DNA from 4 places in the Rossellomorea sp. GCM10028870 genome. Region 3 is predicted to be linked to each of the others. Evidence: riboswitches for the same ligand, from Rfam matches in the RefSeq annotation. Region 3 holds a riboswitch; each other region holds the start of a gene.
The links. Region 3 has a riboswitch for cyclic di-GMP ahead of ACFQWC_RS19655 (anti-repressor SinI family protein). Riboswitches for the same ligand answer to the same signal wherever they lie in the genome.

Region 1 (4,477 bases), on a different contig from region 3:
GATATTGGATTTTACCCCCTTTATCTATCAAGTAAACGGATTAATTCTATTAATGGGTTGCTTGATCGGGGCATGGGGAAGCTTTATGTCTGTTCGTAAGTTCTTAAAAGTGTAAAATTTGATAGGTTGATAGAAGCTGAAAGGAGCATGCCGCTTGAACAAGAAGTATTTCATATCATTATCAATTGCAGCAGCATTAACAATCGGAAGTCTACCAACATTGGGGACAACTGCTAACGCTCATTCCTCCGTGGAGGATCTAAAGAAACAGCAAGATGACATTTCTTCTAAAAAAGAAGAAATTAACGGAAAGATTGATGAGAAAAAGTCAGAAATTAACCAAAACATCAATAAACAACAAGAAATCCAAACACAAATTGCTGAAATCAGTACAAAATTAAAAGATACTGAAACTAAGATAGCTGAAAAAACAAAAGAGATTGATGAAACAACTGCAGAAATCAATAAACTTAAAGAAGAAATTAAAATTTTAGAAGAAAAAATTAAAGAACGTAACGAACTATTAAAAGAACGTGCCCGTGCGATCCAGGAAAAAGGCGGCTCTGCAAATTATCTTGATGTACTACTTGGCGCGGACAGCTTCGGTGACTTCATCAACCGTGTAACAGCAGTAAATACAATCGTAAGTGCCGATAAAAAGATCATGGACGAACAAAAACGTGATCAGGCTGAATTAGAAAAGAAACAAGAAGAAGTAGAAGCAAAGCTTGCAGAATTAGAATCTACTAAAGCAAGTCTTGAATCTCTTAAACAAGATCTTGATAGTCAAAAAGCTCAAAAAGCTGAGTTATTCAAGCAGCTTGAAGCACAACAGGCTTCTCTTGAAGTAGAGAAAAAAGATCTTCAAAAAGAATCGGATGAGCTTTCTAAAATGGAACACCAGCTTGAAGGTGAAATCCAGGCTGAACAAGCACGCTTAGCAGAACTTGCACGTCAGCGTGAGATCGAGCGCAAGCGTCAAGCGGAAGCAGAAGCGGCTAAACGTGCAGCAGCTCAACAACAAGCAACAACAAGCAGCAGCGGTGGTTCTTCTTCAGCTCCTGCTGAAACAGCTCCAAGTGCACCAGTAAGTGCCGGTGCCTGGACATCTCCAGCTTCCGGAACGATTACAACAAACTTTGGCTGGGACGTGTTGAACGGTAAAAAGCGTTTTCACTATGGTACAGATATCGCAGCGCGCGGCAGTGTTCCAATCTCTGCAGCTGCTGATGGATATGTCATCAAGAGTCACTATAGCTCAAGCTATGGAAATGTAGTATACATCACTCACTCAATCAACGGTCAAACGTTCACAACTGTTTATGCCCACATGGCTTCTTCATCTGTAAGCACTGGACAAGCAGTTAACAAGGGTGACAGAATCGGTTACATGGGTAACACAGGATACTCTTTCGGGCAGCATTTACACTTTGAACTTCATGCAGGTTCATGGAATGCATCGAAATCAAATGCTGTAAACCCACGTCAATATATTAACTTTTAATCTTAAAACCCTGCTTCAATAGAAGCGGGGTTTTTTTACGACGGGTTTTCTAGTTATATGAAAGTCTAGAGAATATTCACTAATTCCATTAAGAATCTTCTCATACATTACGTTTTTTAGTATAATGACAACTGTAGTTCCTACAATTTGATAAGGGCAAACTAATTGAAAGATTAGGACGCAAAGCCTCGGGTCTACCATTCTCAGATGAGAATAACGATGGCCGGGTTACCGAAAACAATGGATTACAATGAATACTATTCCGAACGTTTATTAGTATCATTTAGCCTGCCTTTTTGGTGGGCTTTTTTATCTATACGACGTGTTTGGTAGGATTTGAATCTGTAGTAAGGATGATGATGTTGGAATTGACTGAATTAAAAAGGCAATTAAGAAGTTTTTGTAGAAGGAATAGGACTGCTTTGAGGTCTACTGATGTAGGTGAATATACAGCTGAAGAAATCACAGAGATAATTATCGAACGTATAGGTGCTGAAGAGGTTAAGAAAATCCTAATGGACATTGAAGTCATCAATCGCCGTAGCGGAGATACAGTTAAATACTTTATACTTATTTTAGAAGGTTTAAAAGCAGCATAGGACATATAAAACCGAATGCCGGGTTGAATGGTATTCGGTTTTAACTATTTTTAATAGATTTCATTTTAGATCGGTTCTGGAAAGTTCACTCCAAAAGATAGCAGGTAAATATCATTGCAAAAAGATAGAGAGTATGTTTTAATGACATTATTCCGTTATAAAACGTAATGATTACGATTAAAGAAGGAGTGAATCATTTTGGCCAAGAAATCAAAGGTAGTAAAAGAGAAGAAGCGTCAGGAGCTTGTTCAGAAGTATGCAGATTTGCGCAGGGATTTAAAGGAGAAGGGTGATTATGAAGCGTTAAGGAAGCTGCCGAGGGATTCCTCGCCGACGCGATTAAACAGTCGCTGTGAAGTTACAGGGAGACCAAGAGGCTATCTCCGTAAATTTAAGATGTCCCGTATCGCTTTCAGAGAGTTTGCTCATAAAGGGCAAATACCCGGCGTCAAAAAATCAAGTTGGTAATACATTAATCTTCAAGGTGGGGAATTAAGAATGAAAAAAGACATTCATCCAGAGTATCAACAAGTGGTATTTATGGACACGAACAGCGGTTTTTCCTTTTTAACTGGATCTACGAAAACATCCAATGAAACGATTGAGTGGGAAGACGGGAACACGTATCCTTTATTAAAAGTAGAAGTAAGTTCGGACACGCATCCATTTTATACAGGAAGACAGAAGTTCTCTGATCGCGGAGGCCGTGCAGAACGCTTCTTGAAAAAATACAACATGAACTAGTGCATGTCGTACCACTACAAAGAATAGGTTAAGGTATAAACTTATGCCGAGGTGAATACGATGAACGAACATTTAATGGAAATTGTCGCACGGGATATTGTTAAAGGCCTGCCGAATAAAAAAAGGGACATCTATCAATATGTGGTCGGTCTTGAAGATGAATTGGCGAGCCGATCCGAGACGTCTGAGGAATTTATGGCCTTACTTGTGAAACACTCTCCTCATCAACAGGCAGCCACTCATTTTAAAATGAGCTTTGGAGAGCTGATGAGGCGGATGAGGGAAATCGAACAAGAGATTAATGCGAAATTAGATCAAAAGCTGCAAAATGTAACGTGGATTGATTATACAGACACCATTCGATCGATGAAAGGAACAGAAGCAATAAATTCAAGATACTTCTTCTTTTCCATGAATCATGCATATACTAAATAATAAGTAGAAGTTTAGAGTTTAAATCGTAATCATTTCGTTATAAAAGTAATACTTAGTAGGAAATAGCAGGGAACCGGTGTTTTTCTTTCTATACTGTCCACTGATCAATCACTGCAAAAAACATAGAGGAAACCCCTATACTACAAAAGCAGAAATAAAGGATTCTCCTTCATGGGGAATCCTTTTATAATTCAAAATTTCGACACACATTACTCCATGCTATCTGTAATAATTCTCCTATAGGATACACTATGAGTAAATAACTTGCTTGTATATAAAAGATTTAAGATACTAATACATATGAGGGTATATTTAACGAATGGAGGAATTCCCAATGGCCGGAGATTTATTTGAACACCATAAGGCTTCAAAGCTCCTGGATCCAAGACGTCAAGAGCTCGTACCGGTGGAAAAAGTTCTCGAACTACTCAAACTCAATGAAGACGATATCGTCGCCGACTTGGGCTGTGGAAATGGCTACCTGACCCTTCCCATTGCGAAAACGGTTGAATCGAATGTCCAGGCAGTAGATCTGCAGCAGGAAATGCTGGAATATTTGAAACACCGTGCAAATAAAGAAAATGTAGACAATATCGTTTATGTGAAATCGTCCCTTGAATACCTCAGTTCCAATAAAGGCACTTTGGATAAAATCGTTTCTGCCTTTGTCTTGCATGAAGTTCCCGATCTGATCAAAGTATTTCAGGATTTACACGATATGCTGAAGGAAGATGGCATTTGGCTGATCCTGGATTGGGAAAAGATAGAATCAGAAGTGGGACCGCCTTTAGATCATCGCATTTCTTCCGGGGAACTCGATCGACAGCTCAAATCATCCGGGTTCCACACGACAATAGGTCACTTGCATCCATCGGTTTATTACATTGTCGTTAAAAAAGAATAATAGATAAACCAGAACGTGACTGAAGGGAGTTGAATGGCTATGATTGAACAGTGGTACACCATAGGCTCCTTCACATTCCCGGCTTCGTGGGGAGCCATTATCTCTTCGGTCATACTCACTTTCGTGTTCCTCTTCTTCTGGGATAGAAAGGCAAGCGACTGGTATTCCAATGGTACTTTTACCTTTTTACTCGTCTGGAAACTGAGTGTGATTGTGGTTGACTTTCAAACGGTCATGGAGCATCCCGTTACCATCCTCTATTTTCACGGAGGAGTCGTTGGGTACTGGTTG
Region 2 (4,477 bases), on a different contig from region 3:
TCGATTTCTATCGGATAAGCTTTCCTATCAAGCACTTACAACTACACTGATTAAAGAAATCGAACGTTTGACCGCACAGCGTCCGATTATGGTGAAGCGGACAGTGTCAATGATTGAAACAGCGAAAAAGATGCTCCATTCAGACTTAAGTGTAGCGGAACGACTTGTTTTAGAAAAGTATGTGTCTGCTATTGAAGGTCCGTCCCTCATAAGCAAAAGCATTGTCCAGCCGGGTGAATACCGTAAGAAGCTTATGAGTCTGTCTAAGGAAGAACTGGAGAAGGAAGCTGTTGCCTTTGCGCAGTCCATGCGTGAAACGGGGCTTGTCGCTCCCCAGCATGCGATACTACTAAGGTTCCTGAGCAGAAAGGTTCAAGAGCTTGTTCCGGCTGCCCTTCAGTTAAACGACAAAGGAAAAGCAAACCTAGACGAACATGCGGAGCTCGTATTCCAGCTGATTAAAGTGGCGATCTATCCAGCCACAAAGCAATCGGTTTATGGACTCGCCCTTATGCTTGAGCGGGGTGTATTATCTTCCTCTCCTGTATCACCGGGATTGAAAAGGCTGATAGAGCTTGATATTCGACCGGAAGTACGGAAGACGCTCCTTAATTCGTGTAAAGCTGGAGACGGAATTACAGCAAATTCTGTCCTTCTGGCCGGTGTCATCAATGTCCTCGGTCAACCGATCGGGATTGGCCAAGGCTTAAACCCGACTTGTCAAACAGCGCGGGGGATCAGCCTTTGGGCACAGCATGCTCCTGGGTACTTACTCGAACTGATTCCACGGGCAGCGAGGGACGGAGATATCGATATAATGTTTGAAGGAACGCCGGTCCATTCGAAAGAATTAAGTGGAGGGCTGGCGCCTGAGCTTCATCAAGAGCTTGATCCTGTGTCACTTGTTCTCGTTCCTCATCTTGACCGTATTTATAGTGAGATGATGAGACGTGTATCGCTTAGAGGGGAAGATGGACACCGCTGGGTGAATCCGGAATTTTATGGAGATTGGGTTCAAAAAGGGTTTAGCACAGTCATTGATTCACTAACAGGCCTCATTTCTGACTATCCGGGATTCGTTCGCCTATTCTATGCCACTCACCACCCGGAATACAATGATGACTACGGATTGATCTATCCGAATCCAGTCGGGATCTTCATCACAAATGTTCATGGAAAGCTCCTTGGCTTCCATGCCGTTTCGATTTTGAGAATCACCCAGGATCCCAAGGGCGAATACCGGATCTATTTTTATAATCCGAATAATGATGGATCACAGAACTGGGGGCAGGGCATCGAACCTTCCGTCATGGAAAACGGGGAACTGGAAGGAGAATGCTCACTTCCGTTTCACGAGTTTGTTTCCCGCCTATACGCTTTCCACTACAACCCTTATGAACAGGGAGATGCCTTTGCTGTGGAAAATGAAATTGTCGATGAAATCAAAGATCTTGCCCGGGATAGCTGGGGAAGGGATTATACGTGGGTTTGAATCAGTTTCATGGCGTTAAGCACCGTTATTGCTTAACGCTTTTTTTGCTGCCCGATGCCAGTCGATTTTTCGTGTTTTGCATGATTATGTATTCAGTAGCCATACTAAATACTGGAGGTGGAATAGATGAGAGATCATAAGAAACCTGAAGAGTTACGAATGGACACGCCGTTAAACCCGGAATTCACTTTGAATAATGAGGTTCGAAATCCCAGTCAAGTCTATGTTCCGGGAGAGTCTGTGGAGGAACATCATGCAGTAGAGGAAGGAAACGGGTTCATGGCAGAAAAGGAAATCGGACAATCCAATGAAAATGGGTAGGAGATGATAAGAATGAATACGAAAGAATTTCCCGTAGCGGACCTGTCTGAAGATACCTTGAATATAGTGAGAAACATGGAAAGTGAACTTCGCCAGCAAACGGAAGAGGATATTATTCTAATCGCTTATAAGAATGGTGGTGAAACGATTGAAGGAAGAAGATAAAGTGAAAAAAGGAAATAAAGACATGCCCGATTTCAAACAGTTAAACGACCGTGTCATCGCAGAGGAACCGAAAGGACCATTTCTCGCCATCAAAACAAATATGGATACAGCAGGAGTCAAGGATAATCCGTATGCGTCTGAAAATGCAGATCCTGAACAAGATGAGAAATTACAGCAATTTTTCGAGGATGAAGAATTATAAGCAAATAGTGTCATGAGCAGTACATAAAAAAGCGCCAATCCGAAAGTGACTGGCGCTTTTTTGATATGATTATTAATTGAAAATTACATCTTTTCAATAAAGGAAAAAGGACTATACTAAAGAGGAAGAATAAAACAAACTGAAAAAGGCAAACTTGTTGAAAAGCAAGGACTGAAAAAGCTATCGGCCTGCCCGTCTTTCGAATGGCCGCCAAGCTGCCAGGCTCCTCACAAGAGTCAAGGCTCAAGAAGAGGAGAATGAAAGATGAATAGAATATGGAAGATGAGTATTTGTCTGATCCTGTTGAGTATCAATTCTTACCAATCAAATGAAAAGGCAGCTGGTATGGACGTGAGAGGGAAAAGCACGTGGCTTTGGAATACGGTTGACATCGTCGGACATAAAGAAGAAATCATCGGATTTTTTAAAGTTCATGGAGTAGATGAAGTGTATCTGCAAGTGAACCCGAACATAGAGAAGGAACACTATCAACTATTTATTCAAATGGCGACTTTAGAAAATATACACGTGTACGCCTTGGACGGGGCTCCAAAATGGGCGACCGTAAAAGGACAATCCGCCCTCATTGCTTTTTTTGATTGGCTGGAGGAATACCAGTTTGAAACGAGTGAGGATCAAAGATTTACCGGTGTTCATTTGGATGTGGAGCCTTACCTTTTATCCGGATGGTCAACCGCCTACGGCAAGACGGTGTTGAATTATCAGAAGATGGTGAATGAAGCAGTGATTCGATCTGATTCGCTTCAGCTTCCATTAGGGATGGATATTCCATTTTGGTTTGATGGGAAAACATTTAACAATGAATTAGGAAAAGGTAACCTTGCTCAGTGGGTGATTGGGAGGACGGATGAAGTTGGTGTTATGGCATACCGGGATCTGGCGAATGGGGAGAATGGAATCATTGAACTTGTCAGGAATGAGATGGAATTTGCCCAGGCTGCAGGGAAAAAGGTGAAGGTAGGAGTGGAAACAGCTCCATCTGCTGAAGGGGAATTCCTGACATTTCATGAAAATGGAGAGCAAATCATGCTTGCTGAACTTGCTCTTGTTGATGCCCAGTATGGTACATATTCTTCCTATAATGGAATCGCAGTTCATCATCACAGAAGCTGGAAGGATCTATCTGAATAGAGACAAAGAAGAAATGAGGAATGAAAGATGCCGAAAGTAGCCTTGGTTGAAGGATCCACTGGATTGGTTGGTTCACACCTGATTGAAATACTCATCAAGAGTCCCGAGTATAAAAAAGTGATTTCGTTCGTGAGAAGAAGCAGCGGGGTGAAGCATGAGAAGTTGGATGAACGAATCATCCCATTCGATCAGATGAAGCTCCTGCCCCACGAGGAAATCGACGATGTATTTTGTTGTCTTGGAACGACCATCAAGAAGGCGCAGACGAAGGAAGCATTTAGAAAGGTAGATTACGAATACCCCGTTCAGCTAGGAAACCTCGGTAAGGACCATGGGGCCAAACAATATATGGTCATATCAGCTATTGGGGCGAGCTCCGGTTCACCGTTCTTTTATAGTAAGGTGAAAGGGGAGCTCGAGGAAGACTTAATAGCCCTGAATTATCCTGCCCTGCACATTTTCAGGCCATCCCTTCTTTTAGGGGAAAGAGATGAATTCCGCCTTGGGGAAAAAGCGGGAGAAATCTTTTCCAGAGCCATCCGCCCGGTAATGGTAGGTAAGTTAAAAAAGTACAGAAGCATCTCAGGTGGTCAAGTGGCTTATGGAATGTACCGTGCCGCCAATGGCCATGTCAGTGAAAAAGTAACCTTCCATGAATCGGATCAAATTCAGCAGCTGTAAAAAGAGGAGGATAAAATGAAGAGAGTACTTAGGGGACATCATCTTCTTTGCACCCACGGATTTAAAGGCATGGGGTATAGTCCTGATTTTGTAAACGTTATGACGGAAATAGTGGGAGAAATACGAAATGATGAAAGGGATCTTCCCATTCAGGTCGTTCAAGCCTTTGATGACGCCTGTCAAGCATGTCCACATAAAGGGAAAACAGTATGTGAAAAAAGTGAAAACTCCAATGATCATGTTCTATCATTAGATAGCCGTGTCCTCCGGCATTTAGAGCTGAAACACGGGGAAACCTATATGAAATCAGATCTGATTATCCGAACGGCTAATAAAGTGAAACCTGAGGATCTTGATCATCTATGTAAAGGCTGCTCCTGGCTTGAATATGGGGTCTGTAAGGAAGGGATCGGGAAGCTGAGAGAAAAAGTTCTGGCTTAAGAGAAGGCTCTCTTACTACTTTC
Region 3 (4,477 bases):
ATCACTTTCACGCTTCTCAAATATAATTTCTCCAAAAAATTGCTCTCAAAATGCAAGTTAATTCATTTTCAGGGAATGCTAACGAAAGACCAAAGTAACGGTCTTACATTAACTAACGTACACGTTAGAAAGGAGTAATACATCATGAGCAAAAAATTACTTTCAATTCTTGGTGGATCAGCACTTGCTGCCATGCTTCTTGTAGGATGTAACGCAGACCAGGAGCCTCCTCCGGAAGATGAGGCACCAACGGAAGAAGAAATGCCGGAAGATGACGGCATGAATGAGAATGACGATATGGGTAATAACGAAATGGATGAGTCCCAAGATAAGAACGAGCCAGGGGACAAAGATGCAGCGAAGGATGAAAACACGCCTGAAGAAGACGCTGTAGAAGATGATCTAGATATGCAAGATCAGGATAATAAGGACGAGTAGTAGTGGGGCGCAGAGGCTATTAGCTTTCTGCGCTTTAATTTACTTTTCGGGCATTGATGATGTAACGCTCTTCTGTACTTGAAAGGTATTCGAATGGATAGCATGTGGAAAGGGTGAGGATTTCTTCTGGAGAGGTTGGCTCAAGGACGGAAAGATCAGTCTCATCCACAATGAACGTTTCATATATCTCATATTCATATACACCAGTCTTCAACTGAATAGATAAGGTATCCCCTTTTCTTAGCTCCCCCATTTGTTTGAACACGGTATCCCGGTGACCAGCAAGAAAAATTCGGTCTTGTTGCCCAGGAAGTTTAGTTGTTGAGACGTGACCAACTCCTCTTTCTAAGTCCTCTTCATGGGTACCTGAGATGATTGGAACTTCACGCCCTAATTTTGGGATATTTAAAAGCCCTATCACATCACCGGTTTCAAAGTGATATTCCATTTTGACTGATTCTAGACTTCCGGAATTCTCCTCAGAATCTTTTAGAACCAAACTCTTCGCCTCTTTTAAAGAATCCATCTGAGCCTCTTCCTGCTTATTCATTTCCGAAATAGCGAGAACGGAACAACCTATTCCTATTAATAGAAGAATGGATCCAGTAACTAATAGTAGTCTATTCATTGTTATGCTTACTCCTTTTATATTGTACAAAAGAAAGGAAGTCATGAAATTCTTCCTTGGTTAAACCGTGCTCAATAGCATGTTCAAGAGGTTCAATCCACTCTTCACCAAGAATAATTACTTTATTATGCGCAGAGGTTATATTTTCTAAAGAAGTATCCAAAGTAAGTGCAATTTTTTTTAATACCTTAATAGAGGGGTTTTTCTGCAGCCCCCTTTCTATGGAGCTAATGTAAGACTTAGAAACATTAGAATGTAATGCTAATTCATTAATTGTTAAACCTTTCTGCTCACGCAGATTCTTAATCCGCTCACCTACCATGAATATTACTCCCTTTATAACAGTTTAATTCATTATATAGAACAAAATGTATTTTATAAAATACAAAAAAGTTAATAAAACAAAGCAATTTTGAGAGAATGACCGATAATTGCTCATTAGAGTTGTGTATTGGATGTATTTGAGGATTTCAAATTAAGAATTTGAATCTTATAATGAATTAATAAGTTCTTTAAAAAGAACAAAACAGTAACAATCAACATTAATTAAGTATATATTCATATATTATAGGGGATGAAAATATGAATTCTAAAAAACTAATCATTTTATTTACTGTAGTTTTCATTTATTCAGGATTAGTGAATATACAAAAGGCTACAGCGAACGAAATAGATCTGATAGTTATCCCTGATGAAGTATTTCTTTTTAAAATAGATAATATGAAACCTGGGGATTGGACGGAAAAAACGTTAACGATTAAAAATGGAGGAACTGAAGACATAAGCTATACTTTTCAAGTAAACAGTAAGCAACCTGATAAGAAGCTTTTTAATGAATTAGATTTAATGGTTTATACGGATAGTTCATCAAATTTACTATTTGATGATAAACTAAAAAATTTCAACGGATTTTCACCGAAATTATTGAAAAAAGGTGAAAGGAAAGATTTAATGTTTTCAATTATGATTCCCTATGAACTGGGGAACGAGTATCAAAATACTTCAGCACTATTTGAGATCATTATATCGGCAGAATCCAATTTAGCCCCACAGCCTTCAGAAGATACTGATTCTACCACACCAATTATTGATAGGTCAGAATCAGATAAAAGCACATTTCCTTCAAAACCACTATCATCAAAGGGATTGAATTTACCAAATACTGCGACCGATATGTATAAATTACTATTTTTAGGGATTTCCTTTATTACTGCAGGGTTACTTTTAATATTTCTAAATAGATTTATACGAAAAAAGAAAGAGACATATTAATAAGAGGTGATGTTATGTACAAAAAAACCTGCAACCGCTGTACCAGACCATCCTACAGTAGTACTGAATCGGGCGAATGGATCTGCCCCACATGCGGATTTGACTTATCTAACCATGCGTTCTATAATCCTAGTAATTACCAAAGTATTAATGAAAAAGTCCTCCCTTTAAGAAAAAAGCTGGAAAGCTATAAAAATAGCATGTATTCGTAGTTTTACGACAAATACTAACAAGATATTCTAATAAAAAGACGCTTAATATTTTGATATTGTCAGAATATGGGTTAAAGTGTAGGAAAAAAGTGTAAATTAAATTGACGGAATTGACAAAAAACAACAAATGAAAGGAACTTTTATTAGTATAATCGAAGTAGTTCGAAGGGAAGAGTCAGATAAAGGCAAACTTATTGAAAGATGAGGACGCAAAGTCACAGATCTAAGGTTATAGAGTAGGCATATCTTCACAAACATGTTGAATATATGAATGTAGAAGGTGTGGTTATTTGAGAACTATGATGGCTGGATTGCCTGGAATACATACATGTATTTTGGGAGGGTATTTATATTGACAAATCGTGAACTTGATCTTGAATGGATGGAACTTATCAAACAAGCACTGGACGCCGGAATTTCTAAAAAAGAAATCAGAGAATTTCTTCATAATCAATCCCAGGAAATGAAAGCCGAGTACAAAGTGATTTAATATAAATAAAGTCTTGCGAGCCGATCGCAAGACTTTATTTATTACCTAATTTCCATTTGTTAAATTCAATGAACTCACGGAACTGCTCTTTTGAAATACCGGAATCCATAGCTTCTTCCGCAATTTTGAGCCACTCATGGTCGATATTCTGATTTTCTGATTGATCATGTAATAGAGCATCCATCGGAATTCCTAAAGCAGCTGACACTTTTTCAAGAAATTGGATAGATGGATTTTGTTGAAGGTTGCGTTCTATTGAGCTTAAATATGACTTAGCGACACCGGCTTTTTCAGCAAGCTCTGTCATAGACATTCTTTTTTCTTGTCGGTATTTCTTTACTCTTTCTCCGATCACAAGGGACACCTACCTAAGAACTTCATAACTGAAGTCACAAAAATTAATTTCATTATATCATAAAAATTCACATGGATATTACATAATTTCGTATAATTAAACACTAGGTTTAGCAGTGGCCGGAATACGCGGTTTCGATACCATTTTCTCACGGAATTCGCGAATGAGTTCTTCTCCTGAGTATCCTTTTTGAACTAAGTCGTCTAACAGTAATTCAGCATATTCGTTGCGCTGTTTCTTCAATTTCCCCTCAAACATAATGCTAATATGGTCATCCATCTCTTTAATACAACGGATGGATGTCATGAAAGCAGCCGGGTCATTGGCTTTATGAGAAATGACGACTTGGATTTCCAAATCTTCCTTCCTTTGTTGAGCCTCTTGAAAGAATTCAATATATTCATTCGACAAATATGTTTCGACGAGCCATGTACTCTGTCCATCTTCTTTATTTATAATCAGACCGTCCACAATTTCAAAGTCACGCAGTTCATCGTTTTCCACTACTTGAAGTGAAATAACTTTAAAGGTTTTCATGAACGAACATCTCCCATTTAAAGGTTTTATAAAATTATATCATAGTAGGAATTGTTTCCCTAACAAATTCCTCGATGAAAAAAAGAACGAAAGATGCAATTTTGTGATTTTGACCCCGCTTTTTAGTAAAAAACAGAAAATCTCCCTAGGGGAATTTCGGAAATTCAAGCCATTTTCGCCTCGAATTTCGGAAATTTACGATTTTACAACATAGGAGAGATGGTTGTAAGATGAAAACACCTTAAGAGAAAGGAGGGAACGAAGCGAATTGATCAACCAAGTGACCATCGTCGGAAGGCTGACCAAAGATCCTGAAGCAAGAAAGACATTGGAAGGAAAATCGATACTTAACGCTACAATAGCTGTGAATCGTAACTACAAGAATCAAAAAGGCCAAATTGATACAGACTTCGTACTCTGTACCGTTTGGAACCGGGCTGCAGACAATATGGAGAAATACTGCCGAAAGGGATCTGTCGTTGGAGTGACGGGTCGCATACAAACCCGTCATTATGAGAATGATCAGGGAAAGCGTACGTATGTAA
Region 4 (4,477 bases), on a different contig from region 3:
GGCTGCCCGGCTTCTTCATTTCCAGGCGTATTTTCCTCACCTGGATCTAAGTGTGTAAATTCGCGTAAGTCTCCATTTGGATCGATCGGAGCCATGAAACGGTGAAGGGGAGTTTGGTTTCCTTGCATCCCATCCATTCTATCTCGTCCATTGTTTCCATAGGAAACCGGATCGTAATTCACGTTCTGTGTATCCATCAGGTTATCGTTTGTATCGTTAGTGTTACAGGCAGTCATCAGCATAAACGGGATGACGGCACAGACTGTTATCGAAAGAAAGCGTTTTTTCATGTTTGATCCTCCAATATTGTTGATTACCTTTTATAACAGGCATTAACAGTCTTTAATATGTACTCCCGCCTTCATTTTTACCCTGTAAAAAATAGGGTTTACTTCTGTGTTTTAAAAGGGTTTTGAGCTCTTGCCCCGAATAATTACTGATAAGGAAGAAGGAGGTTTTTCATTAATGGAACGGAAACGATTTCGGGAGATCGGAGGTAGTATCGGCTCGTATACATGTGGGGAAAATAACAGTATTACCGATATTGAGGGAGTGAAGGTTGGGCATAAAACCCTTCACTATGAGCATGACGGTACCGTGGTAAGGACGGGTGTTACGGCGGTATTACCTCATGAAGGCAATCTGTTTCGAGAAAAGATATTTGCTGCCAGCTATGTAATCAATGGCTTTGGAAAAACAGTCGGGACGATTCAAATGGAGGAGCTGGGTGTCCTTGAGAGCCCGATTCTCTTGACGAATACTCTTTCCGTTGGGGATGTGTTAAAAGGGACCGTTCAATATATGCTGGGCGAAACACCTGAAATCGGCGACACAACAGGGACAGTAAATGTCGTTGTGGGAGAATGCAATGATGGTTATCTCAATGATATCCGGGGCCTTCATGTAAAGCCTGAAGATGCCAGGGAAGCCATTCTTCATGCACAATCCGGACCTGTTGAAGAAGGGTGTGTAGGAGCGGGAACCGGGATGCTTTGTTTAGGATATAAAGGAGGTATAGGGACGAGCTCCAGGGAGTATGCATTTGGAGATGAAAAGTATAAAGTGGGAGCACTCGTATTAACGAATTTCGGCCACAGAAAAGATTTAATGGTTCCCACCCTTCACACCGGGGAGGATATGGATATACCCGATGGATCCATCATGATCATCTTAGCTACCGATGCACCTCTCAATGAAAGGCAGCTTAAACGATTGGCCAAACGTGCTTCATTCGGTCTTTCAAGAACGGGTTCGTATGCAGCACATGGAAGTGGTGATGTTGTTCTTGCTTTCTCTACTGCTCACCGGATTCCACATCAGCCCGACAATGATAACACGATTCTTTACTCTTTCATTAAAGAAGACGGACCGATCATATCCACCCTATTTGAAATGACCGTGGATAGCGTAGAAGAAGCCATTTGGAACTCTCTTTGTAAAGCAGAAACCACAACGGGCAGGAATGATCGGAAGGTGGAAGCCATACCTTTAGATTTGTTTAAGGGTAGGCTATAAATAAAAGCTAAACATTCTATTATATTTAACCCTCAAGTAAATGGGGTATACCAATACTTATAAGTACTGACTATTTGGTTAAAGGAAGTGAAAATCATGAAGTATACGCCTATGCCGCCTTCCTTTTTCGAACAACCCACTTTGGAGCTTGCAAAGTCCCTGTTGGGATGTGTATTAATGAAAGAGACGGAGGAGGGAACTGCATCAGGTTACATTGTGGAAACGGAAGCCTATTTAGGGCCTGAGGATCGAGCGGCTCACAGTTATGGAAACAGGCGTACGAAGCGGACGGAAGTCATGTTTCATGAAGCAGGCCGGATATATACATATGTTATGCATACCCATTGTTTAGTGAATGTAGTGAGCGGTGAACGAGAGAAGCCTGAAGCGATTCTCATTAGAGCCGTTGAACCACTTGAAGGGTTGGGGCTTATGGAAAGAAGAAGGCCGGGTCATATAAAGAAAAATTGGACAAATGGTCCAGGAAAGCTGACGAAAGCGTTAGGCATCACAATGGAGGACTACGGAGGGAGCTATTTAGAACCGCCTCTCATCATCTCAAGAGGATACCAGCCAGAAAACATTGTAGAAGGAAAACGAATAGGAATTGAAAACACTGGAGAAGCGAGGGATTATCCATGGAGGTTTTGGGTTAAAGACAATCCGTATGTATCAAGATGAGTGTTTTTTTAAGAATTTTCTAATATTCATTGAAAACACACCCCATAAGTACTACGTTTGTGGTATATTTTTCTTATAAGACTAATTTCATTGAATACAGACAATTCGAATGGGAGCTTTGAACCTAAATGATAGATGGGCGCTTACATTTAGGGGAGCTAGTAGCGCAACCGACCACATACGAACGTAGGAATACGTTTTTGTGTGGTTTTTTTATAAGGCTTTTTTACATTTAGACATCTTCTATAAAAATAAACAGAGAGTATAGGGGTCCTATGAACATCTTTACTATTTTTCAAAACGATTATATTTATCATGATTTTCAGCCCTTATATGAAATGGGCAAGCATCAATCCCTCTATGCATATGAGGGCCTGTTACGAAACAAGTATAACGAAAACCCTGAAAGTGTCTTTCAGTCTGCCATGAAAGCGAATATCTTATATAAGCTTGATACCTTATCCATTTCAAAAGCTCTTGAAAGCTTTTCAGAGAATGGATTGAAGAACTGTAAGTTATTTCTTAATATTTATATTACGACGATTCTTCACCCAAGCTTTCATACCTATTTTTATGACCTCATGAAGAAGCATCCTGAAATTAAGGGGCGTCTTGTACTTGAGATTAATGAGTCGAGTGCGGAGGAACTCTGGCAGAATCCATTATTAAAAGAGTCACTCAAAGAACTTAAGCAATATGGAGTATGGTATGCGATTGATGACTTTGGTCAAGGGACATCCTCCATCAAGAAATCCATTGAATATGAACCGGAAATCATTAAGCTGGATCGCTATTTTGCTCTAAATCTGGCTCAAGATGATAAGAAACAACGATTCCTGTCCTTTTTTAATCAATTTTACGGTAAGGATACGTTAATTGTGTTAGAAGGAATTGAAACCAAACAGGATATGAAAGTGGCAGAGGAAATTGGGATTACAATAGGACAAGGCTTTTATCTGGGAAGGCCAAGTCGACTATTAGCTTAAATGGAATGGTGACTCTGAAGTGTGGGAGTTACCTTTTTTCGTGGAAACCTACAGTGGTTTTGTCGGAATTGAAATAAAATTGAAAATATTTAACATTTCCATTAAACTGAGGAAAAAGAGAAAAAAAGGGGATCAAAGTATGAGGCTTCTCACATTTCCGCTGAAATTTATGTTCTATTATATTCTCGGGTTGATTGGTATTTTAGCCGTGAGTATCGCACCTGAAGTATTTAAGGAGAGGGGTCTGTATAATTTTGTCGGATTCTTTGAAGAGTTCATTAAATTTGTTTTTGTATTTTTGGACCGTGAAAATTGGAGCTATTCCTATAAAGGGATAACCGTCGATTTTCTGGACATGCTTTGGGGACCTTATCTGTATTCTTTGCAGATTATCGGCGGAGCATTGGGTTTGGGCCTGGGAATAGCATTCATCCTTACACTATTCACAGTGTTTTTGCCCCGATGGGTTACGTCTTCTCTAAAGAAAGTATTAAACCTATTTGAGACGGTACCTGACTTAATGTTTGCGTTTATGCTCCAGCTTCTCATTGTGTATGGTATAAAGCATTTCGGCTTCGAATTAATGAAATTTACAGAGTTTGGGGATGAAAAGATCTTTCTTGCTCCTATCATCACATTATCGATTATTCCCATGATCTCTTTCTTTCGTATTCTTCTTTTTATTATGGAAGAAGAGATGCTTAAGCCACATATAGAGTTTGCCCAAAGTAAGGGAATGTCAAAAGGCAGGATCCTCTTTGCCCACGTACTGAAAAATATTTCTCCAAGCCTGTTTTATCATGGAAAGCTGATTATTTGGGGGATGCTGTCGAGCTTATTTATCATTGAAACGATTTTCAATATGAGAGGAATCACGTATTATATCGTCCAGGACTTCAGACCGATGGTCATAGCCATCTCGCTGATGATGATTTACACACCTTTTTTTGTTGTGTATCAAGGTGTATATCTATGGATTAATCGGGAGGGAAGCGTCGATCATTCCAAATATAAAAGGGATAAAACGAGGTGGAATGAATGGAAGATATGGGGCTGGCTTTCTACGATTAGACGGCTTTGGTGGCAGCATATGCATAATGGGAAGTTTGCCATCGGCTTTAGTGTCATCTTTCTCTTGATTGTTATCAGTTTCCTTTATCCAGTCATGAAAGAAGAGCCGATTAAACAAATTCAGTTTATGAAGAACGATGAGGGACGAATCATCAGTGCACCTCCTCATAAACCATTTGGAGAGATGATCTTAGGCTCCGATTTCTTCGGGTATAGCATCCTCG

Region 1: linked by a shared signal. The riboswitch ahead of ACFQWC_RS15570 (hypothetical protein) and the one ahead of ACFQWC_RS19655 (anti-repressor SinI family protein) in region 3 are both predicted to bind cyclic di-GMP.
Region 2: linked by a shared signal. The riboswitch ahead of ACFQWC_RS17225 (amidase) and the one ahead of ACFQWC_RS19655 (anti-repressor SinI family protein) in region 3 are both predicted to bind cyclic di-GMP.
Region 4: linked by a shared signal. The riboswitch ahead of ACFQWC_RS22040 (EAL domain-containing protein) and the one ahead of ACFQWC_RS19655 (anti-repressor SinI family protein) in region 3 are both predicted to bind cyclic di-GMP.

Annotation. Positions count from the first base shown of each region.
Region 1 covers NZ_JBHTGN010000003.1:352,134-356,610, reverse strand. Annotated here, with positions in the region: gene ftsX (permease-like cell division protein FtsX) at 1-115, shown strand, start outside; gene ACFQWC_RS15575 (murein hydrolase activator EnvC family protein) at 155-1,504, shown strand; cyclic di-GMP riboswitch class I at 1,650-1,740, shown strand; gene ACFQWC_RS15570 (hypothetical protein) at 1,867-2,103, shown strand; gene rpsN (30S ribosomal protein S14) at 2,302-2,571, shown strand; gene ACFQWC_RS15560 (type B 50S ribosomal protein L31) at 2,602-2,847, shown strand; gene ACFQWC_RS15555 (hypothetical protein) at 2,908-3,282, shown strand; gene ACFQWC_RS15550 (class I SAM-dependent methyltransferase) at 3,617-4,186, shown strand; gene ACFQWC_RS15545 (hypothetical protein) at 4,226-4,477, shown strand, end outside.
Region 2 covers NZ_JBHTGN010000004.1:193,377-197,853, forward strand. Annotated here, with positions in the region: gene ACFQWC_RS17205 (hypothetical protein) at 1-1,492, shown strand, start outside; gene ACFQWC_RS17210 (hypothetical protein) at 1,619-1,813, shown strand; gene ACFQWC_RS17215 (hypothetical protein) at 1,826-1,978, shown strand; gene ACFQWC_RS17220 (hypothetical protein) at 1,962-2,180, shown strand; cyclic di-GMP riboswitch class I at 2,318-2,403, shown strand; gene ACFQWC_RS17225 (amidase) at 2,445-3,332, shown strand; gene ACFQWC_RS17230 (NAD-dependent epimerase/dehydratase family protein) at 3,360-4,013, shown strand; gene ACFQWC_RS17235 (DUF1284 domain-containing protein) at 4,029-4,454, shown strand.
Region 3 covers NZ_JBHTGN010000005.1:237,419-241,895, forward strand. Annotated here, with positions in the region: gene ACFQWC_RS19635 (hypothetical protein) at 145-438, shown strand; gene ACFQWC_RS19640 (class D sortase) at 473-1,066, opposite strand; gene ACFQWC_RS19645 (XRE family transcriptional regulator) at 1,059-1,388, opposite strand; gene ACFQWC_RS19650 (TasA family protein) at 1,649-2,338, shown strand; cyclic di-GMP riboswitch class I at 2,725-2,869, shown strand; gene ACFQWC_RS19655 (anti-repressor SinI family protein) at 2,903-3,040, shown strand; gene ACFQWC_RS19660 (helix-turn-helix domain-containing protein) at 3,075-3,395, opposite strand; gene ACFQWC_RS19665 (YwpF-like family protein) at 3,492-3,932, opposite strand; gene ACFQWC_RS19670 (single-stranded DNA-binding protein) at 4,201-4,477, shown strand, end outside.
Region 4 covers NZ_JBHTGN010000007.1:58,837-63,313, reverse strand. Annotated here, with positions in the region: gene ACFQWC_RS22055 (CAP domain-containing protein) at 1-290, opposite strand, end outside; gene ACFQWC_RS22050 (DmpA family aminopeptidase) at 466-1,515, shown strand; gene ACFQWC_RS22045 (DNA-3-methyladenine glycosylase) at 1,612-2,196, shown strand; cyclic di-GMP riboswitch class II at 2,301-2,381, shown strand; gene ACFQWC_RS22040 (EAL domain-containing protein) at 2,472-3,182, shown strand; gene ACFQWC_RS22035 (ABC transporter permease subunit) at 3,322-4,477, shown strand, end outside.